DNA from 4 places in the Cellvibrio japonicus Ueda107 genome. Region 3 is predicted to be linked to each of the others. Evidence: predicted binding sites of a transcription regulator. Region 3 holds the regulator's gene; each other region holds the start of a gene.
What was found. The regulator FliA, encoded in region 3, starts transcription of late flagellar genes. The targets are predictions, from matches to a motif close to TAAAGTTATNNNNNNNNCGGCCGATANCC.
Positions count from the first base shown of each region.

Region 1: the regulator FliA is predicted to act here: its motif matches at 2,637-2,665, upstream of CJA_RS19860 (flagellin N-terminal helical domain-containing protein).
Region 2: the regulator FliA is predicted to act here: its motif matches at 3,881-3,909, upstream of motA (flagellar motor stator protein MotA).
Region 4: the regulator FliA is predicted to act here: its motif matches at 3,019-3,047, upstream of flgM (flagellar biosynthesis anti-sigma factor FlgM).

Region 1 covers NC_010995.1:2,237,564-2,243,234, forward strand. The annotation lists gene CJA_RS09350 (flagellar protein FlaG) at 1-379, opposite strand, end outside; gene CJA_RS19860 (flagellin N-terminal helical domain-containing protein) at 441-2,537, opposite strand; gene CJA_RS09360 (flagellar protein FliT) at 2,754-3,080, opposite strand; gene flgL (flagellar hook-associated protein FlgL) at 3,253-4,842, opposite strand; gene flgK (flagellar hook-associated protein FlgK) at 4,939-5,671, opposite strand, start outside.
Region 2 covers NC_010995.1:1,373,801-1,379,471, reverse strand. The annotation lists gene CJA_RS05755 (cation:proton antiporter domain-containing protein) at 1-1,116, shown strand, start outside; gene CJA_RS05750 (DUF1993 domain-containing protein) at 1,195-1,707, opposite strand; gene motB (flagellar motor protein MotB) at 1,872-2,873, opposite strand; gene motA (flagellar motor stator protein MotA) at 2,887-3,744, opposite strand; gene CJA_RS05735 (Hsp70 family protein) at 4,044-5,671, shown strand, end outside.
Region 3 covers NC_010995.1:2,469,801-2,475,471, reverse strand. The annotation lists gene flhA (flagellar biosynthesis protein FlhA) at 1-731, shown strand, start outside; gene flhF (flagellar biosynthesis GTPase FlhF) at 777-2,360, shown strand; gene CJA_RS10410 (MinD/ParA family protein) at 2,548-3,372, shown strand; gene CJA_RS10405 (RNA polymerase sigma factor FliA) at 3,422-4,165, shown strand; gene cheY (chemotaxis response regulator CheY) at 4,384-4,767, shown strand; gene CJA_RS10395 (protein phosphatase CheZ) at 4,803-5,606, shown strand.
Region 4 covers NC_010995.1:2,254,336-2,260,006, forward strand. The annotation lists gene CJA_RS09420 (CheR family methyltransferase) at 92-967, opposite strand; gene CJA_RS09425 (chemotaxis protein CheV) at 1,042-2,004, opposite strand; gene flgA (flagellar basal body P-ring formation chaperone FlgA) at 2,210-2,980, shown strand; gene flgM (flagellar biosynthesis anti-sigma factor FlgM) at 3,155-3,469, shown strand; gene CJA_RS09445 (flagella synthesis protein FlgN) at 3,552-4,028, shown strand; tRNA gene CJA_RS09450 (tRNA-Arg) at 4,151-4,227, shown strand; gene CJA_RS09455 (16S rRNA (uracil(1498)-N(3))-methyltransferase) at 4,276-5,001, shown strand; gene CJA_RS09460 (sulfurtransferase) at 5,118-5,671, shown strand, end outside.

The DNA of each region.
Region 1 (5,671 bases), 230 kb from region 3:
GCTCCTCTGAGCTCAGGTGCTGGGCAATTCGCAAAAAAGTTTCATCGGGGATTTGACGAATTAACTCTTGTGTTTCGCGATCCAAAACCTTCACTACTGTCTCCCCCGAACCCGGGTCATAAGTAAATTGCAAGTCACGCTGGGTTGATTGAATATATTCATTCATTTGAGCAACAGCAGCGGTAATTTTTTCCTGTATCTCCTGCGGATCAACCCCTTCCAAAGGACGGGATTTTGCCGCTTCGACGGCAGGCGGCAAAGGATTGCCGGTTTTTTGACCTTGCCCACTACCCGCTAGTTGAATCTGGCCAGGCAACGACGAAACCGGCACAGACTTGGTCTGTACCGGGGTCGAAGTGATTTTAGTGACTTCGTTCATAACTTAGTCCTCACTTGTTAACCCACCCTGCCCTTGTGGGGCCGGGTGGGTGTTAGCCTGATTATCTCAACAGTGACAATACTTGCTGCGGACGGGCATTGGACTGGGCCAGCATCGCCGTTGCGGCTTGTTGCAACACTTGTGAACGGCTCAGAGCAGCAGTTTCAGCAGCGAAGTCAGCATCGGTGATACGTGAACGGGCTGCCGAGGTCTTCTCAGAGATATTCGCCAGGTTAGAGACGGTAAAGTCCAGACGGTTGTTAACCGCACCCAACTCAGAACGCACATCACTGATAGTCGTGAGCGCGTTGTCGATCACCTTGATGGCTTTTTGAGCGTTGGCCTGGGTGTCAATGCTGATAGAGGCGATTGCAGTACCAAAGGCGCCGCCAGTCGCGATGTTGGAATCCAGCAAGCCGGTTTTGGTTTGCGCAGCGGTATCTTTGTGCTGTACGGAGATGGGGTTGCCGTTGTTGCTGGTTAATTTGATACCACCGTCTGCCGAATCGCCATCGGCAACAGCAACGGCGCTACTTTCATCACCGGCTTTCGCTAACAGGGCAACGTTATTGGTGTCTGTGAGCACATCTTCAACCGCATTAGTCGCTGTTGTGCTGGTACCAAAGGAAATTTTTCCTACATTGCCCTCAAGGACAATACGAGTCCCGGAAACAGTGGCGGTGATGCCGGTTTCATTGGTCTTGTCATTGAACTCTTTGGCAACAGCGGCCAGGCTGGTGGGGTTTGCGGTAATGGCAATATCAACACCGTTAAGCGCAAAAGTACCGCCAGCCAAGCTGGTAACTGCAACTGAACCAAAATCCAGAGACACAGAAGTGAACGCGGTAGCAGAAACTCCCGTCTGATCTGACACAGAGTTAATAGCCGCAACTTTAGCGGACAAAGCACCATTAGGCACAGTTTGATCTGTGGTTGTGGCAGGTATATCCACGCCATTGATTTTTAAATCGCCTGCAGCCAGGTTGCCATTACCTACAGCAAAGCCTTCTACAGTGCCAGCTTTATCATTTTCACGGAATCCAAAGGCATTCAATTGCTCAAGGGTGCCATTTGAACCGCGGGTAACAGTAACTGGATCACCATTATCTGCCTTAAGCACAATACGTGCATTGGCAGCTGTTGTAATACCAGCCCCCAACGCAGTTGCGGCTGTTGCACCTGTAACCGCAATACTGCTCACATTTTCTGCAGAGATGGACACTTTGCCATCATCACCGATAGCAACAGAGAACTTGCCACCACTTTCTGCATTCATTTTCTCAACCAGCTCTTGCAGGCTGCTGGTTCCATTGACACCACCACCGATATTAATGGCAGCGGTTGTACCATCAAGGTTGGTAAGGGTTACAGTCACTGAATCAGAGGACGTTAATATACCGTCACCTGAGCTGGTTGCTGTTGCGACAGCATAAGTAGAGGCAGTAACACCATTAACATTTTTATTAATGTGGTCAATCAACGCCTGGTCACTGTTGGTTGCACCGGTGCCTGCACCGTCAAACTCATCAGTGCCTTTAATAATGGACTGGCCATTGATCAAAATGCTGCCTTCACGCAATACCAGATCACCAGTGAGCGAATCAATGTCTGATGCGCCCCCCATCAAATCCACACTGGTAGAACCCATACCCAGGGTTTTGGCATCCATTGCAGGGACTTTCAGGGTAATGGTTTGGTTGGCACTGGCACCTACTTGCAGGTCAATGTTACCCAGTTTGCCGTCGAGCAGGTTTTGGCCGTTGAAAGAAGTGGTTTTAGCGATACGATCCAGTTCGGATACGAGTTGCTTCACCTCAGCGTTCAAGGTGGCACGGTCGCTGGCGGTATAGATACCGTTCGCAGACTGGACGGCCAGCTCACGCATACGTTGCAGGATGTTGGTGGATTCGGACAGCGCACCTTCAGCGGTCTGGATCAGCGATACACCGTCGTTGGCGTTACGAATCGCCTGGTCAAGGCCGCGCACCTGTGAGGTCATACGGTTGGAAATTGCCAAACCGGCAGCGTCGTCTTTGGCGGAGTTAATACGCGCACCGGATGACAAACGCTCGGTTGCACGGTCAAGCGCGTTGCCTGAACTCATCAACTGACGCTGAGCATTCAGAGAGGCAACGTTTGTGTTAATGACTAAAGCCATGATGAATCTCCTGGATTAATGTCTGTGTGCAGGAATAACTGCTCAAACTAGTCGGTTGATGAAGTCTGAGGGCAACTGCTTTATCAGCACTTCTGAACAGGTTATCGACACATCCGGGAGTAGCTTTAGGGGATTTTTAGGCAGGTTTTGAAAATCTTACGCTATGAGAAACCAATTTAATAAACAAAAAGTTATAAAAAATCTGTTTTCGTCAAATTATCGACCATAGGCATCAATAGCCTTTGCTGCATGACCAGCCTGCCGCAAATCCGACACCAATTTTGTTTTACGTGTCTCCGCCAAGTTGGCCAGTTGTTCATTAATAGTCTGGATCTCACGCACCAGGGCTGCAGCGCGCTGGCCCAATTCCGCTGCCGCCAGTGATTGCAGGTATTCGGTATCCTGGATACTCAGCAAACCCTGTTGGCGTTGCTGTACCAGCGTCTCGAAGGATTCCCAATCATCCGCCCGGGCAAGGGATAACAGGGCTTGGGACTGGCTCAGTGCACGCTCCAATGGGGCCAGCAATGTATCGGTATTCATAGGCAGCGCTCTTAGCGGATAGAGTTGGCAGATAGGATCATTGCGATTTTTATCACACATTGAACCTGTGTGGGCAAGCCTAGCAAAAAGATTGTTGTAGCGAGGAAAATATCCTGGCCCACGCCAAGTGATCAGGTCATCCCTGCCCAATTGGAATTCGCTTCAGCCAGGTTTAGAAATAAGAGAACAGGGATAACTGGCTTACCTTAACAAAGCTCTGCTGGGCGGCACTCAATACAAAGGATTGCATGGAAAGCTGGATTGACGCTTCGGCATAGTCAAGGTCCTGCAAACTGGAAAGCACCGTTTTGGTGGTCAGGGTAACATCCAGGTTCAGATCCCGTGAACTTTCCAGGGTATTCAGGCGAGCCCCCACGTCGCCCTGAACCGCAGCCAGGTTAGTAATGGCACTCTCCAGGTTGGTCAGGGTTTTAGCCACCAGCTCCGCCAATTTTTCCTTGCTCTCAGGGCTATCTTTTACCTCGCGCATTGCCTGGGCAAAGCGCGACAAGGTCGTCAACAAACCTTGTTTGTCGGTAGATTCCACAAAAAAACTATCGCCATTAACTGCGGTTACGCCATTGGTAGACGCACTTCCCATCCCCTGGCTTGGAAAGCCCAAGGCGGCATCTGTATCGGGATTGCCACCGGAAACCGTGATATTCAGGCCATTAGCCACAGTAAAACCTGTGGGTGTCAGGGTGACCCCCAATGCAGCCAACTTCGCCTGGTTGCTAGGGGTTCCCGTGGTACTGTTGAGTAAGGCGGCCATATCCGCCGCGCTGTTCACATTCGCATCCAGCAACAGCGTCTCTGTGCGAGCCCCCACGGTCACGGTGAGGGTTGTTGGCGCTGCCGAAAAATCGACAGGAAAACTCGCACCAGAGCCAAAATTCAGGGTTGCAGGAACAGCCGGCTCACCCGAGTAGGGATTGCCAACAATACGGAATCGCGCACCAGCCACTTCAATATCCTGGCCGGCGATATAAGTCTGGTTAGTAATAAGCTGCTTGCCGGATGTTTTTTCCGTCACACTAAAAACGACACCAAGCCCTGTACGGTTAAAGCTGATCACCAGATCATCGGGATACAAACGGTCAAAGGCTTCCTGATCAATAACTTCGCCTACGCTGATCATTGCAGGAGGCAGCGCTTTGTTAGCGGTGCTGGCAGATGTTGTGAAGGTGTTGTGTCCGCTGGGTACATCGACAAACAATTTTTTGCCGGAATCGCTTACCGGAACACTGACGGATGCGGACGCTTGCAAACGCAGCTGGCCTTCATCACCCAGGTAGGAAAAATTGCCGCCGCCATCGCTGGTAAAAGGCTTGGTCGAACTCTGGTAACCCGCAAAAATATATTGACCGGATGCATTGCGGGTATTTTGTAAATTGAGCAATTCATCCATGCGTGCTTCAACTTCAGCGGCATAGGCCGCATAGTCTGCCTGTGTCAGAACGGCGGTATTACCTGCAGAGACAGCAATCTGGCGCATACGTTGAACCAGGCTGACAATCGTCTGGAGACTGGACTCTTCAAGATTTAAATTATTTTCAGCGATATCAATATTTTTTTTATATTGCTCAGTGCGCGCCAATTCCTGGTTAAGCTGCAAAATCGTCGTCGCCGCCACCGGATCATCGGCGGGCGATAGCACTTTTTTCCCCGTGGCCATCTGCTCCTGGATTTTGGTGACCGACGATTGCGCCTGGCTGATGCCCAAGGTGGCGATGTTGTAGATTTGCGAAGTGGATACGCGCATGACTAGGCTCCGTTTAATATCGGCAATTTATTGCCGCTACCAAGACAATTACAGAGACTCATGCACAAACTGATCCAAACTGATTGGGTAAGGTTTTTACAATGCATTCAGCAGCGTATCAAACAACTCACGCGCTACCGTAATAACCCGCGCATTCGCCTGATAGAGTTGCTGGAAGCGAATCAGGTCGGCAGCTTCTTCATCCAAATTGACGCCGGAAATTCCGTCGCGCATGGACTGGGTTTGCTCAAGCAAGCTTTTACTGGCCTCGGTATTGATTTTTGACAGGCTGCTGCGGGTTCCGATTTCCTCCACCAACTTGCCGTAGGCATCGCCAAAACTCATGGTGCCATTTTGCATGGTTTTGGCGGTTTCAAGTCCTACCAGCGCCAAGGCATTGCGGTTGTCGTTAGTGCCATTGGTATTAAAGCCCACTGTAAACGTATCACCTGCCTTGGGTTGGCCACTGATATACACCTGGTATCCAATATAGGATGACAGTGCAAAATCACTGGCAGTACTGTCGCCAAACAAGGGGCTGTTGGACGGCGATGTATTCAGGCGGACACCATTGCCCATGGTGATATCGATACGCCCCCCCACCACAATCCCCTGTTGCTCACCCGCACCGGTATCTGCACCTGCCAGGCGGACACTGGGGTTGCCGGTACCATCGTTCACATCAATACTGCTCGAGTTAGTACCGGAAGCAACCAGGCGTATATCCAGATCGACACCGGAAGACGCTACCAGTTGTAACTCCGCAGCACCCGTTACCGGGTTGGTACTACTGACAGCGCGCAATCCCAGGGTTTGCAAATTGGGATTT
Region 2 (5,671 bases), 1.1 Mb from region 3:
TTTATGCTGGTGGTGGGTAAACGCCTGCTCCCAAAGTTGCTCTGGTGGGTAGCGGGAACCGGCTCACGCGAAATGTTCAGCCTCTGTGTGATCGCTACGGCAGTGGGTGTTGCCTATGGTTCAGCGGCACTGTTCGACGTTTCCTTTGCATTGGGTGCGTTCTTTGCCGGCATGATGCTGCGTGAATCTGAGTTCAGCCACCGCGCAGCCGATGACTCACTGCCACTGCGCGATGCCTTTGCCGTTTTATTCTTTGTATCTGTCGGGATGTTGTTTGATCCCCATGTGCTTGTCGAACATCCCCTGAAAGTGCTCGCCGTTGTGGCGATTATTATGTTTGGTAAAACCCTTGCAGCCGTTGCACTGGTGCTGGCATTCCGCTATCCACTGAACACGGCCCTTACCGTAGGGGCGAGCCTTGCACAGATTGGTGAATTCTCGTTTATCCTCGCCGGGCTGGGCATGAGCCTGGGGATGATGAGTATCGAAGCCCAGAATTTGATTCTGGCAGGCGCCCTGGCATCGATCGCGCTGAACTCAGCACTTTTTGCCACACTCGATCCCTTACAGCAATGGCTGAAAGCGCGCTCTGCCTATGCGCGCAGCCTGGACACCCGTGACGACCCACTGGCAACCCTGCCCATGACAACAGACGAAGCTTATTTATCCGGCCAGGTTGTCCTGGTTGGCTACGGGCGTGTAGGCAAGCGTATCGCCCGCATCCTGGACGAACAGAAAATTCCCTACGTGGTTGCAGAAGCTAATCGCGAGCTGGTTGAAAAACTGCGCAGCCAGAATATCCCGGCAGTCTGCGGTGATGCAGCAGATCCCAATGTACTGATTCAGGCGCATATTACCAACGCCAGCCTATTAGTCGCGGCGACATCCAATACTGTTCACGTCAGGCAAATGGTCGATGTGGCCCGCCAGCTCAATCCAAAAATTGAAGCAGTGATTCGCACCCACAATGAGGAAGAAGCCGAGATGTGGACGCAAGAAAAAATCGGCAAGATATTTTTGAGCGAACAACAATTGGCGCAAGGTATGGCCGGTCATGTGTTGAAACGTATGGGGAAATTACAGCCCGCAGAAACTGTACCGGCTGCTCATCACTAAATGCTCCGGTTACACCCAATAAAAAGGGCTGGTTAATACCAGCCCTTTTTATTGGGTAACAATTGTTGTAGCTGCCATTCAGGACTTATAGGGCATAGGCCCGAGATAATCTTTCTTGCCTATGTCCACACCATTGTGACGCAGAATTGCATAAGCCGTAGTGATATGGAAATACAAATTGGGAATCACATGCTGGATGGCAAACTCATACCCTGTGAGATATTTTCCCTCCCAGCGCGGTTGGCTGATACTGCGCTCTGCAGCATCCTCAAAATCGCTGGGTGAAAACTGGGCCAAATATTCAATTACAGAGTGGATACGTGCCTTGAGTTCAGCTAACGAAGTCTCGACATCGGGATGAACCGGGGCAGACTCCTGCTTACCGGTTAACCGTGCCACACCCAACTTGGCGGTATCACAGGCAATTTGCACCTGGCGAATCAAATTAAATTGGTCCGGGGCCAAACGCGAGCCCAATAAGACACCGACATCAACTCGCTTGGCTTCAGCATAGGCTGCGCCCTTATCCAGGACAGCATTCAGGTTATTGAGCATTTTGCTGAATTGTACAACGGTTAAATCATAAAGCATGACAGTCTCCTTCACAGAACGATGCCACAAGCGTGGCGAATGGCGGAGAGTGTAGACCATCGCCCGTGAAAACACAGTGACATTCGTAACCCGAACAACACCCGGCTCACCTCAATCGTAACGACACATTGAATAAAAAACCCGACGACTGTCGGGTTTCAGAGTTATGGCGAGGAACTGGATGCATCGATAGCATCATCGATCTGGGTCGGCGACATAAACTGCGGCGGCGGTGTCGGTTGTCGTGCCGGCAGTTGAGCATCGGGTGCGCGGAGCAATTGATCACTGCTGATACCTGCACCGGAACCCAGCGCATCGGCAACCGCTTTTTTCAGCACAATAATCGCAATACGGCGGTTGATAGGTTCAAGCGGCTTATCCACCAGCAGAGGGGCAACGGATCCCATGCCCTGCACTGTCGCCACCTTATTTTCCGGGTAGGAGCCCTCAAGCATTGCACGCCGCGCTGCATTGGCGCGATCCGCCGAAAGTTCCCAATTGGTGTAGGTTGCATTGGCGCCATAGGGCGTTGCATCTGTATGGCCGGTAATACTAATTTTGTTGGGCACTTTATCAAGGATAGGCGCCAGGGCCTGCAAGACTTCCTTGGAGTAGGTCTTGAGATTGGCGCTGCCCACATCGAACATGGGTCGCTGATCTTTATCCACAATCTGGATGCGCAAGCCCAAGGCCGTAAAATCAATCAGGATTTGATCTTTGATCTGCTGGAATACCGAATCCAGTTGATTGATTTCCGTCTCTAGCTGCTCTTTCAACTCTTGCAGCTGTTCATTCTCGATACGCTCCATCTCGCGCTTGATCTTGTCTTCGGTAACCTCCTGATCATCCTGGGTAAACTCCTGGGTATTGGCTGTTTCCATCGTGTCCTGTTCGGCCTGGGATTGCTGTATGGGCCTATCCTGATTAATCAGTCCCAAGTCAGCACCGCCCTCACCAATCACATACTGGCTACCCGGATCCTGGAAGTATTGTGAAATCGCCTTTTTCTCCTCCTCCGTCGTACCTCCCAGCAACCACATAAGCAGGAAGAAGGCCATCATGGCAGTCATAAAGTCCGCCAGGGCCACCTTCCAGGAGCTACCGTGATGACCATGGCCACGGCCTTTTCTCTTTTTGATAATGAGCGGTTGCGCACCCCTTTCCATTTATGGAACCACCCTATTTTTTACTGGCGCGATACTGTTCTTCCAACTCGCTGAAGCTGGGACGAACACTGTGGAATAACACCTTGCGGCCAAACTCCACAGCAACCTGGGGCGGCACACCGTTCATGGACGCTACCAGCACCGCCTTGATGCATTCAAAGGCGCGGGACTCATCGCGAACCTTGTGATTGAGGTAACTCGAAAAAGGTCCGATAAAACCATAGGCAAAGAGAATCCCCAGAAGCGTACCGACCAGGGCCGCCGCCACCGATGCCCCGATCTCTGAAGGCGGGCCGCCAATCTTGCCCATGGTAATCACCACCCCCAGTACAGCCGCCACAATGCCGAAACCCGGCAAACCGTCCGCTGCATTCTGGATAGCCCCGGGCACAATGGATGCTTCCTGATGATGCCCTTCCAGTTCCTGCTCCATGAGTGACTCCAGTTCATGGGGAGCCATATTGCCCGCCACCATAATGCGCAGATAGTCACAAATAAACTCAACAATATGGTGATCTTTGAGAATTTCCGGGTAGTTGGCAAAGATAGGACTGGATTCCGGTTCTTCGATATCTCCCTCAATCGCCATTAAACCTTCGCGGCGGGTTTTATTGAGGATGTCATAGAGCAGGGTGAGCATGTCGAGGTAGAAGATTTTGTTGTATTTGGAAGGGGTCATCAGCGCCCCCGCTGATTTGACGACATTGATCGTCACCGACAGCGGGTTACCAATAATCATGGCGCCAAACGATGCACCACAAATAATCATAATTTCAATCGGCGACATCAGCGCCAGGGCATTACCACCGTGAATGACAAAACCACCAATCACACAGCCCAGGACAACAATGATCCCCAAAATAATATTCACACAGTTTCTCCCAACAAAACCCGGCTATTTATCGAAAAAGGCGGCAAAATCGCCTGTTTTTTGCACAACACCCTTGTCGTAAAAAAGTCTTTCCTGAGTATAGGCAGAGTCGCCGGGGCTTCAAGAGCCCCTGCGCTGTTAGCGGCCAGGGTTCACAGAACTTGATAGCAAATGCTATCCACAGTGCCATGGACATTTCGTGCCAAACCCGCTTAAATCGCCCGTCTCCATCAATGGCTTGAGCCCGATTAAGCGCTCGCCAGTGGTTCATGGATTTCCGTCGCAACAGGATCAACACAATGGCAATTATTGGCATAGACCTAGGCACAACAAACAGCAGCTGTGGCATCTGGACTCCAGAGGGAGTCAAGCTAATCCCCAATCGCCTCGGCGATTACCTGACTCCATCAGTCGTCGGTCTGGATGACAGCGGCAACCTGAGTGTGGGACGCATTGCCAAGGAGCGCCTGATCAGCCATAGCGACAAGACCGTTGCCGTGTTCAAGCGCCTGATGGGGACCGAGCACAAAATCAAAATTGGCAACCGTTTTTTCAGTGCCACCGAACTCTCGGCAATTGTACTGCGCTCGCTGAAAGAAGATGCTGAAACCTTCCTGGGAGAACCGGTCGTCGAAGCGGTCATCAGTGTACCGGCCTATTTCAATGACAACCAACGCCACGCCACTAAAATGGCAGGCGAGCTGGCGGGCTTTAAAGTCGAGCGCCTGATTAATGAACCCACTGCTGCCGCCATCGCCTATGGCTTGCACGAAAAGCAGGAGGGCACTTTCCTGATCCTTGATATGGGCGGCGGCACCTTTGATGTATCTATCCTGGAATTCTTTGAAGGTGTTATGGAAGTGCATGCCAGTGCAGGTGACAACTTCCTCGGCGGGGAGGATTTTGTCGATGCAATGGTCGATGACTTACTGAACCAATACAGTATCAACCGCCAAAGCCTCGCACCTGCACAGCTCAACCAGCTATTGATGCAGATGGAAACCGCCAAACGCCGCATCAGCAGTAAAGCGCTAAACCCCATTCAAATCACCCTGGCAGGCCAACAGATCGACTTCCAGCCGGATGAGGCATGGTTCACCAAGGTGGTGACACCTTTATTACTGCGCGCCAAGCGCCCTATTGAGCGCGCGCTTAACGATGCCACTATGTCACCGCAAAGCATCGATGACGTAGTGCTGGTAGGCGGCGCCACGCGTATGGGTGTATTCCGCTCCATGATTGGACGCATGTTTGGCCGATTGCCCTCCTGCCACCTGGACCCCGATTGTGCCATTGCCATGGGCGCCGCTATCCAGGCGGGCTTGAAGGCCAAAGACCAGGCGCTCAACGATATTGTCCTCACCGATGTCTGTCCCTACACCCTGGGCACCGATGTGGTTAACGAAAGCAATAACCAGGGCGGTTATTTCCTGCCAATCATCGAGCGCAATTCGGTGGTTCCCATCAGCGTGACACGCCGCCTGGTGACGGTGCACGACAACCAGGCACAAATCAGTGTGGGCATTTACCAAGGCGAAAATCGCCTGGTGAACAAAAACGTGTTCCTTGGCAAAGTGTCCATCGATATTCCCAAGGCTCCTGCCGGTAAAGAGGGCGTAGATGTACGCTACTCCTACGATATGAATGGCTTACTGGAAGTGGATGTCACGGTTATCTCCACCGGAAAAGCTGTCAACAAGGTGATTGAACACTCACCCGGCGCACTCACGGCAGAAGAAATTGAAAAGTCGCGCCAGAAACTGGCAGCACTCAAATTCCATCCGCGCGACCAGGAGAGCAACCGCGCGCTCATCGCCCGCGGCGAGCGACTCTACGAGTCCAGCCTGGGAGAAAAACGCCAGCAAATTGCGCAACTGCTGGCCGACTTTGACCAAGTCCTCGAGCGCCAAAACCCGCCGGAAATCCA
Region 3 (5,671 bases):
TCGGCCTGGATGCCGTGTGGATCAATAACAACCTGAAAGAGCAAGCTCAAACCCTGGGTTATACCGTTGTAGATCCGAGTACAGTGGTAGCTACCCATCTCAACCAGATCCTGCAACAGCACATCCATGAATTGCTTGGTCATGAGGATGTCCAAAAACTGTTGGATATGCTGGCCAAGTCGTCGCCCAAGCTGGCGGAAGAGTTAGTACCCAATACCATCACCCTGAATATGCTGCTGAAGGTATTGCAGAACCTGTTGCGTGAACGTGTACCTATCCGCGATCTGCGTTCTATCGCCGAAGCCTTGGCGGGTAATACCTCCAGGAGTCAAGATCCCGCCGCTTTGACGGCACTGGCGCGGGTATCACTGAGCCGGCAAATCGTACAAAACCTGATTGGAAACGAGCCGAGCCTGCCTGTTATCACGCTTGAGCCGGCTTTGGAACAGTTATTGCTGGGTAGCGTACAACAGGCACAAAAAGCCGGCGCGGATGACAGCGCCTTTATTGAGCCTGGCTTGGCGGAGCGTTTGCAGCAATCGCTGGTCAGCGCGGCGCAGAAACAGGAAATGGCAGGCAAACCCTTGATTCTCCTGGTGGCAGCACCTCTGCGCATGATGTTGGCACGCTTTGTCCGGCACAGTGTTCCCGATATGCGAGTCCTGGCCTACACCGAAGTGCCGGATAACAAGCAGATCAGTGTGGACGCCAGTGTCGGTGCCAATCGCTAGATACCCCAATCGATTTAAAGCCCCGGGTGTGGGTGGGAGTGGAATATGCAAGTCAAACGTTTCGTAGCTGCTGATATGCGTCGTGCGTTGGAACTGGTTCGCCAGGAGCTGGGACCAGAGGCGATTATTCTGTCCAGCAACCGTATCCCTGAAGGCGTAGAGCTGTTGACCACCCTGGGATCAGACAGTGAGCTGGCCCAGCTACAACGCCAAACATCCGGTCGTGCCGCCCTGGTTCATTCCCAGCCCCTGTTAAGTGATGCCGCCGTGGGACAAAGCCTGGTGGCCGAGCGCACGGCTGTTCCTCCCAAGGGGGCCGTATTAATGCCGGCACAGGATCATCCCAATGCGGGGAAAACCGGTAGCCAGCTGGTCGAGGAAATCGAGCGGGCCCACCAGCGCATGCTGGCCGCGCGCAAAGCGGAAGAATCTGCAAAAGAGTTCCTGCTCAGTAAACAGGCGGAAGCCCGCCAGAAGCAGGTAGAGCCGGCAGCCATTACCCGTGTCAATGCGGCCATTCCCCGTCATGAATCCAGCGAGCGCCGCCGCACACGTGTTGAGTCAGACCTGGCAGCCGCTGCCAATCTTTCCCGCACCAGAAGTGCGGAGAAAAAAGTCCTTACCGCTGCTGAAAAATATCCCTTGGTTGATGAAGAATCACCACTGGTTATTGCCCCGGCAGCCAGTTCAATGCAGCCTGCAGCAGTTGAACCCGTGGCGAAAGCCAACCCGGATGCCAATACACAATTGGCAGAGCTCCAGGCGGAAATTGCCGATATGCGTTTTTTGCTGGAACAGCAACTGGATCGCCTGACCGGCGAAACTGCCCAGGCAGCTGATTCCCCTGTATTGGCCAGTATTAGCCGACGCCTGGAGCGTATGGGCTTGGCCAAAGATGCTATTACCCAAGTGATCGCCCGTTGCAACAAGCATAAAAGTCTTGCCGAAGCCTGGCCTGATGCCCTGGCTAACCTGGCTCACCAGCTACCTATCCACGGGCGTGATATTGTGGACCAGGGGGGGATTTTTGCGTTCGTCGGACCAACCGGCGTCGGCAAGACCACGACTATCGGTAAGCTGGCTGCGCGTTATGTATTGCAACATGGCGCTGATAAAGTGGCTTTGATCACTACGGATACCTATCGTATTGCTGCCCATGACCAACTTCGCTCCCTGGCGCGTATCCTGCGTGTACCGGTCAAGGTGGTTGATGAGGCCAACTCCCTGGACATGGTACTGCGCAGCCTGCGCCACTGTTCTCTGGTGCTTATTGATACCGCCGGTTTCCGCCATGGTGACCCCCACCTCAAGGCGCAGCTGCATGCGCTGGCAGAGCTGAAGCAGGTCAATACCTATCTGGTAATGTCTTGCAATAGTCAGGCACAGATGTTGAAAGCATCGATCCATGCCTACGGCGCAGCGCGCTTACAGGGCTGCATCCTGACCAAATTGGATGAAACTGCCAGTATGGGCGAGGCGTTAGGGGTTGTTATGCAGAGCCGGTTACCGGTTGCCTATACCACCGATGGACAAGATATCCCTAAAAACATAGAAGTAGCCCGTGCCCATCAATTAGTATCGCGGGCCGCAGCGCTACTGAAGGCGAATCCCGCCTCGGCAGTGCTTTAAGGGTGTTAAAAAATTGAACAAGTTGATTAGAGTTTGGTTATAAGTGATTAATTTTTCTGGGAAATAAGAAATTAATCGGGCAGCTTTTTAATCTCTAACTATAATCAGTTCACATTTATACCCGGTAAAAAAACTCCCGGCGAGCAGGGTTCTCGCATGATGTTTAAACCTTGATGGGTCAAGAGTGATGAGTCAAATGCGGCCAGTACAAGTGATCGCGGTCTCCGGCGGAAAAGGCGGGGTAGGCAAGAGTAATATCTCTGTCAATCTGAGTATTGCCCTGGCAGAGATGCGCCGCCGCGTAGTGTTGCTGGATGCTGATCTGGGGCTGGCCAATGTCGATGTGCTCCTGGGCATCAAGGCCACTCATACCCTGGCTGATGTACTGGCAGGCACCCATAGCCTGAGCGAAGTCCTGGTAACCGGGCCTGGCGGTGTCAAAATTGTACCCGCGTCTTCTGGTGTCCAGCGTATGGCGGAGCTCAGCGCTGCCGAGCATGCTGGATTAATTAATGCTTTCAATGAGTTATCTGATCAAGTTGATGTATTGGTGATAGATACGGCAGCGGGTATTTCCGATACCGTCATCAGTTTTGTACGCGCCGCCAATGAAGTCGTTATTGTGGTTTGTGATGAGCCATCTTCTATTACCGATGCCTATGCCCTGATCAAGTTGCTCAATAAAGAATACGGCATGATGCGTTTTCGCGTGGTCGCTAACATGACTCGCACTGCGGCAGAAGGCCAGAATATGTTCAATAAGCTCAATAGTGTCTGTGAGCGTTTTCTGGATGTAACCTTGCAATTCGTTGGGCAGGTTCCCTTTGATGAAAACGTACGTAAAGCCGTGCAAAAACAAAAAGCGTTGCTGGAATTTGCCCCTGCCTCGAAGGCTGCGGTAGCGATTCGCAACCTTGCCCAGGTGGTGGATCGCTGGCCATTGCCAAGCTCTCCTACCGGTCGCCTGGAGTTTTTCGTCGAGCGCTTGCTGCTCGCTGCCAATGCGCGCTAGCCGGTACTCGGAGTCAATTGAAGCGTGCGAGTTATGAAGGTGCTGGGTAATGGCCGCAGTCAACGGTTTAACCATGTACGATAAGAAGCAGTTTCTCGATAATCCCATCAATGTCGAAGACTATGCGCCTTTGGTAAAGCGCATTGCTTACCACATGATGCTGCGTATGCCTGCCTCGGTGCAGGTGGAAGACCTTATCCAGGCCGGCATGATCGGCCTGATCGAAGCCTCACAAAAATATGATGCCTCGCGCGGGGCCAGTTTTGAAACCTATGCGGGTATTCGTATTCGCGGGGCTATTGTCGATGAAATGCGCCGTGGTGACTGGGCTCCTCGCTCCGTACATCGCAATGGTCGGCGTATTTCACAGGCCATGGCCGCCGTCGAGGCGCGCACGGGGCGCGATGCCAGTGACACAGAAATTGCGGCTGAACTGGATGTCGGCCTTGATGAGTATTATCAAATGCTGCAGGACTCCTCCGGCAGTCGCCTGTTTAGCTACGAAGAAACCTTCGGGGAAGAGGACAGCAATATTGATGGCTCTGATCACAGCAGTGTCTTTGCCAGTCCATTAGAGAGTATCCAGCGGGATGGCCTGAAACGTGCGCTGGCGGATGCTATCGCCTTGTTGCCCGAACGTGAGCGCCTGGTGCTGGCGCTTTACTACGATGAAGAGCTAAACCTGAAGGAAATCGGTTTGGTATTAGGTGTGAGTGAGTCCCGCATCAGCCAGATTCACAGCCAGGCAGCGGCGCGTTTGCGGCAAAAAATGACGGCTTGGCACAATCCCTGAACAATGCGGTTTGCACAGGGGCAATGCAGTTTGATGGAAAAGTGTGCAGTCGCCTGGTTCAACAGGTGTAAAGATGGCAAACCGGGCTACTGCCGAGAGGTTTTGGGCTATGATTGGCAGCAAAAGTTGATATTTTCCGCCAGCGTGGCTGGCCTAAGTGTCAACGCCGACTAGACTATGAATAAACGAATTTCCCGCCAGGGTGAGTGGAGGTTGCATTGGATAAGAACATGAAAATCCTGATTGTTGATGACTTTTCGACAATGCGACGGATTATTAAAAATCTGCTGCGCGATTTGGGGTTCTCCAATACCCATGAAGCAGATGATGGTGTTACAGCGCTGCCAATGCTGAAAAATGGTGATTTCCAGTTTTTGGTAACCGACTGGAATATGCCGGGAATGACAGGTATTGATTTGCTTAAAGCAGTGCGCGCAGATGAAAAATTGCGCAGCCTGCCAGTGTTGATGGTCACCGCAGAAGCCAAGCGCGACCAAATCATTGAAGCAGCCCAGGCTGGCGTTAATGGGTATGTGGTCAAGCCGTTTACTGCACAGGCGCTCAAAGAAAAAATCGAGAAGATTTTTGATCGCGTAGGCTAGCCTGTCGCACACCAACAATACATTAAGGCACTGCAATGGCATCCGACATTCATGTATCTGCCCATACCGAGTTTATTTCGGAGCTGAAAGAATGCGCCAAGCTCCTCGCTGACAAGTTGCACCATAGTGACTATGAGGCGGCCTCGATACTGATCCAGGCGCTGACCAAAACCCGGGATCAGCATATCTTCCAATCTGTCGGGCGCCTTACCCGCGGTTTGCACGATGCTATTGTCAATTTCAATGTTGATGCCGACCTGAGCAAAGAACCTCCCAAAATTGCCAACTCCGATATCCATGACGCTACCAATCGCTTGAATTACGTTATGGAATTAACGCAAAAGGCGGCGGAAAAAACCATGGATATGGTTGATGAGGCCGCCCCCATTGCAATGAACCTGGGGCAAGAAGCATCCAGTTTGCGTACTGAGTGGGCGCGTTTAAAGCGTCGCGAGATGACCGCCGATGAATTCCGCCAGCTCTATGAGCGCATGGACGGTTTCCTTGGGCAAATGGTCACGGGTACCGGACAGCTCAGTAAGAATTTGCAAGATATCGTTTTGGAGCAGGGGTTTCAGGATCTCACTGGCCAGGTACTTAAGCGAGTCATTGGTTTGATCAATGATGTTGAAAAAGACCTGGTTACCCTGGTTCGTATTGCGGGACAGGTGGAGGAGGTTACGGGCCTGGTCAATGATGTTGAACAGGATGAGCAGGATCGCCTGATCGTTCAAAAACGTAAAACCGAGCCGGAAGGCCCTCAAATAAATAAAGAACGTGCCGATGTAGTTTCCGGGCAGGATGAGGTAGATGACCTCTTATCGAGCCTGGGCTTTTAATATCCCACCCTGGTCGGGTTTCAATAAGCCTCGCCATAAGCGGAGCAACACAAATCAGGGTTATG
Region 4 (5,671 bases), 220 kb from region 3:
CAACGCCCCACCCTTCAACAGGTGGGAGCAGGCAAAATGCTTAAGGCGTTTTAGAAGATAAAGAAAAGGATAATGACAGGCAGGACACAGGTCAGATAGCGCGATAAACAATACCTGGCTCGCAGCGAACCATTTCAAACAGATCAGCTACACCGGCCAATCCTTCTGAAGAACCCAGGAAGAGAATGCCTCCCGGACGGAGGGACGCATGGATTTTTTGCAAAATCTGACGTTTGAGTTCCGCGTTGAAATAAATCAGTACATTGCGACAAAACACAATATCGAATTTACCCAGCACAGCATAAGAGTCCATCAAATTCATTGGCCTAAATTCAATGCGTTCCTTGATGGCAGACTTAACACGCCAGGTATTATCAGACAACTTGTCAAAATAGCGATCCAGGCGGTCCTCTGTCAGACCGCGAATCACAGAAAGGCGGTCATATTCCCCCTTGCGCGCCTGCTCTAACACGGTAGAGGATAAATCCGTAGCAATCACCTGCACCGGACGGGACAAATTACCCATCTGCAATCGCTTGTATTCCTCCACCATCATACTGATGGAATAAGGCTCTTGTCCCGAGGAGCAGGCGGCAGACCAGATACGGATTGGGCCAAACATGCGGTTGTTGGGAACCATCAATTGCGGCAAAAGAGTGTTACGCAGGTATTCATAGGGGTAGATGTCGCGAAACCAGAAGGTTTCGTTGGTTGTCATGCAATCAATGACTTGCTCACGCAACTTACGGTTAAAGCCCTGTTTAAGCACTTTAACCAGCTCGCCAAACGAATGCAGATTGTTTTCCTCCAGGATGCGACGAATACGGTTAGTCACCAGGTATTGCTTGTTGTCGCCCAGCGATATACCGCAAGCGTCCTCAAGAAACTGGCGAAACTGGTCAAACTCTCCCGGATCAATACGATCGCGAGGGTTAGGCTGACCAAAGGGGGGGGATTTGTTAATCATAAAAATCCAAAATCAGGATTACCACCTGAACACCGGGAGCATCCGCTCCCGGTATCGCGACCTATACAGGTTGATCAGGCGCCTGGTTGAACCGCAGGCAAGAGGCTCTCACCGGTCATTGCCAATACACGATCATTGACACGACGGGCCAGCTCATCCGGGTGGAACTTGGCAAGGAAATCATCCGCGCCAACCTTGCGCACCATCGCCTCATTAAACACCCCACTCAGGGAGGTGTGCAAAATAATATGCAGGTTTTTAAGCTCAGGATTATTGCGCACTTCGGCAGTAAAGGTATAACCATCCATCTCCGGCATTTCAATATCGCAGATGATCATAATCAATTCACCGTAGGGGTCCTTACCTTCCTTCAACAAGCTTTTAAGGTACGCCAGCGCTTCGGCACCATCCTTTTTCAGGGTTGTGCGAATCCCCATACCCTCAACGACACGCTGGATCTGCTTGCGCGCAATGGTTGAGTCATCAACGATAAGGACATGCCGCTGTACCGCGCGCTCGGCAATGCCATCCTGGATGACGCCTGCACTGACCTCTTCGCGGATTGGCGATACTTCAGCCAGGATTTTCTCAACATCAATAATTTCTACTAACTGGCCATCGACCTGGGTCACAGCGGTAAGGTAGTGCTCCTTACCTGCCCCCTTGGGTGGCGGGTGTATATCTCCCCAGTTCATATTCACAATTCGCTCGACCGAACGAACCAGAAACCCCTGGGCGGTACGGTTGTATTCAGTGATGATGACAAAACAACTTTCTATATCTGGTAGCGCCCGCTTACCAATCGCCAGATTCATATCCATGATTGGCAAGGTTCCACCGCGAATGTGCGCTACACCGCGCACAACGGAACTACGACCGGGAATAGCATTCAATTGCGGACATTGCAGGACTTCTTTGACCTTGAAGACGTTAATGCCATAAAGCTGCTGTCCCCCCAAACGGAACAGGAGCAGCTCGAGACGATTTTGACCAACCAGCTGGGTGCGCTGATTGACACTATCCATTACGCCAGCCATGTAGCTACCTCATTGATAGGGTGGGAAGAGGCCCCAACCAGAAACCGGGATACCGGCATAGTCTTTGCTTTTTTACCACTATCACCGCTTAGCGGCCTTAAAGCGTCAATCTTTAGCGATATACCGCTGCTGGCGACAGCTCTCTGATATACCACCGGAGAAGTTCAGTGACGCCAATTCTTACCTAGAGAGAATAGGACAAAATATGGAACTTCCTAGTTTTTATAAAACTTTCTTTGCCGCCAAGGCCAGTATTGGCCGGCAGCGGCAGCTATTTGCCGCACTCTTCATCAGTTTGGTGTTTTTATGCTCTAGCCCCGATAAAACCCAGGCCTCAGTGGTAAATCATCACTTCTACCCATTGGCAGAACTCAAACAGGATACAGCCAATTTTTTGACATCCTATTACCAGCATTTAGGAAGTCTGGAGGTGAGTGTCGGCAACCTGGATAGGCGCTTGCGCCTGAACCGCTGTAACGATCCAGTTGAATTTACCCCGCGCGACAGCTCGGGCACTGGAGGAAATATCAGCGTACAGGTGAAATGCCAGACCCAAGGTGGCTGGACTTTACATATCCCTGCGCAGGTTTCTGTATTCCGCTCTATTCCTGTCGCCATGCGCGACCTGGCTCGCGGCGAGCAAATCTCAGCAAGTGACATTCAATGGGAAACTATCAACATCAGCCTGCTGCGCCAAAGCTATCTTCTTGAAACAAAAGAAATTATTGGTCTGGAGGTCAAACGCAACATCGGTTTGGGAAGCCCGTTTCTGAGCGCATCCCTGGATGCCCCCAAGGTCATATATCGCGGTGAAACCGTCGACCTGGAGTCTTCCGTCGGCGGTATTAACGTCAGTGCCAGCGGCACGGCCCTGGCGGATGGGCGCCTCGGACAAAAGATACGGGTAAGAAACAACCAATCCGATCGCGTAGTAACAGGCACGGTTGTTGCTTCAGGAAAAGTCAGTGCACGTTAACAGGCCAATCGCGCAACAGGATTTTGTAAATAAGTTGCTAAAGTATTTGCTAAAGCGGCCGATAGCAGAAGTAAGCGCCCTAAAATCCGTCTCGGACAAGCCAATATCAAGGCTTCCTGGAACGGCCTGGCCGCAACAGCAAGACATAGCAACTGAAATACACTGGGGAAACACATGAACTTTGATACCAACAACAGCATAGGCGCCCTGGGTTCCAAAACAACCCGTGGCAAAGTCTCTGCCCCGACTACTGAGGGCAAATCCACCACGCCGGAAAAGGCAGCTGCCCGCACGGATATCGGCGACCAGGTTGTCTTGAGCCAGGAGGCGCAAAGCGCTGGCCGCCTGCAGGCCAAAATCAACAGCCTGCCCGATGCCAACCTGGAGCGAGTTGCAGAAATTCGTCGCGCCATTGCCGAAGGCCGATTCGAAATCAATCCTGAACGCATAGCCGAAAACATGCTCAACCAGGAAGATTTATTGAATTAACAGGGGCTAACGCACCCTCAGGTACTGCCCCCCAGTCATTGCCTGTGGAATAAAACCCCATACACAAAACGCAGAGGTTGCTATGTCTCTTGATGCTAACCAATTGCGCCAGATGCTGGCGCAGGATACCGACGCTGTCCATCAGCTCAAAACCCTGCTTCTGCAGGAGCGCGATTTACTTCCCAGCCGCAACCACGATCAACTGAGCCAAATCCTCGAACAAAAAACGGTATTGGTTGACCAGCTCAACCAACACGCCCAGATTCGCCAGCAACTCCTGCGCACATTGGGACTGCCAGAAAATGCCGATGGCTGGGATCTGTTTCTGCAGCGCAATAGCCTCACCCTGTCGCTGCGCGACGGCTGGAAACAATTAATGGAAGATGTTGCCGAGTGCAAAGCACTCAATGAAATCAATGGAAAACTTATTGCCCGCTCACGCCAGACACTGGATCACCTGCTCAACCTGCTGCGCGGCAAGGCACCCGCACCGAGCCTCTACACGGCCAATGGCGAGCAAACCCAGCAGAGCCACTCCCATACCCTCGCTAAAGCCTGATCCACTTTCTGCTGCTAATCCATGCCCTGTTGACAGCCCCATTGCCAACAGGGCAACACAATCTGCGCTAACGCCTTGGATTCTCACGCAAAACTACCTACAATGCCGTCTCTTTTTTTCCTGCTCCGGTAGCTCAGTTGGATAGAGCAGCCGCCTCCTAAGCGGCAGGTCGGACGTTCAAATCGTCTCCGGGGCACCATCTCTCAATAGCCTGATTGGCCGGCAAAACACTCGCGGTGCAACTCCCATGAATCTGGTGCTTCTCACAGAACAAGACCTGGAGTCCAGTCATGGCAACCTCTGGCGAGCGCGCATCCGGGATGTCCGTCGCTACTCCCATATCACCCGTATCCACGGCGCCAAGGTGGGCGATAGCCTCAAGGCCGGCATCCTCAATGGCCCCATAGGACAAGCACAAATACTGCAACTAACCGATCAGGAGATTCTGGTTGAGCTAAACAACCTGGAGCTGGTATCGCCACCAGCGCTCCCCCTGACACTGATGCTGGGGCTACCGCGCCCTAAAATGCTCAAGCGTATTTTTCAAACCATTGCCACGCTGGGTGTGAAGCAGCTCTACCTTATTAATTCCTATCGCGTGGAAAAAAGTTATTGGCAAACCCCCTTCCTGCAAGACGATGCCATACACGAACAGCTTATTCTCGGCCTCGAACAGGGATGCGATACCCAACTCCCGGAAGTCCACCTGATCAAACGTTTTAAACCCTTTGTTGAAGATCATTTACCCGACCTGATTGGACATTCACGGGCACTGGTTGCCCACCCCTACACAGAAGCACCCTGTCCACGCGAATTGAATAAACCCGTCACATTAGCGGTTGGACCTGAAGGTGGATTTATCCCTTACGAAGTGGATATGCTCGTCCGCAACGGCTTTACGCCCATCACCCTGGGGCAGCGGATTTTGCGTGTCGAAACAGCCATTCCCTTTCTCTTAAGCCGCCTGTTTTAACAAAACAAGCCCATTGCGAAAAACAACAAAAAACGCACAAAACGTACATTTTTTATATTCACAAGCCTAATAAATAGTGCGAATATGCGGCGATAGTATTTATAAGACCCGCCATCATGAACCGCTTGATAACCGCCAGTGAGCTGAAACAACACATCAACAAAGGTGCGATTATTTTCGATTGCCGCTTCCGCCTGAACGATCCCGATTGGGGGCGCCAGGCTTATCGCCAAGGGCATATTCCCGGCGCTTTCTACCTGCATTTGAATGAAGATCTTTCATCACCGGTTCAAGCCCATGGCGGTCGCCATCCTCTTCCCCAATGGCAAACACTGGTTCACACACTGAACCGTGCAGGGGTTACACCACAATCCAGCATACTACTTTACGATGATGCGCGTTTTGCCTATGCAGCTCGCGCCTGGTGGTTATTAAAACAAATAGGATTGCACGATGTTGCATTGCTCGATGGTGGATTTGAAGCCTGGGTAGCCATGGGTGGAGCCCTGGACAGGAGAGAGCCCAATCCCAGGGCTGGCAATTTAAAAATAGCCTCAATCACGGCAGCCATACGTGAGCGTACCGACATTATTGCTAATGGCGATCAATATCTATTGATCGACTCTCGTGAACCCAAGCGCTATCGAGGCGAAGAAGAGCCTATCGATCC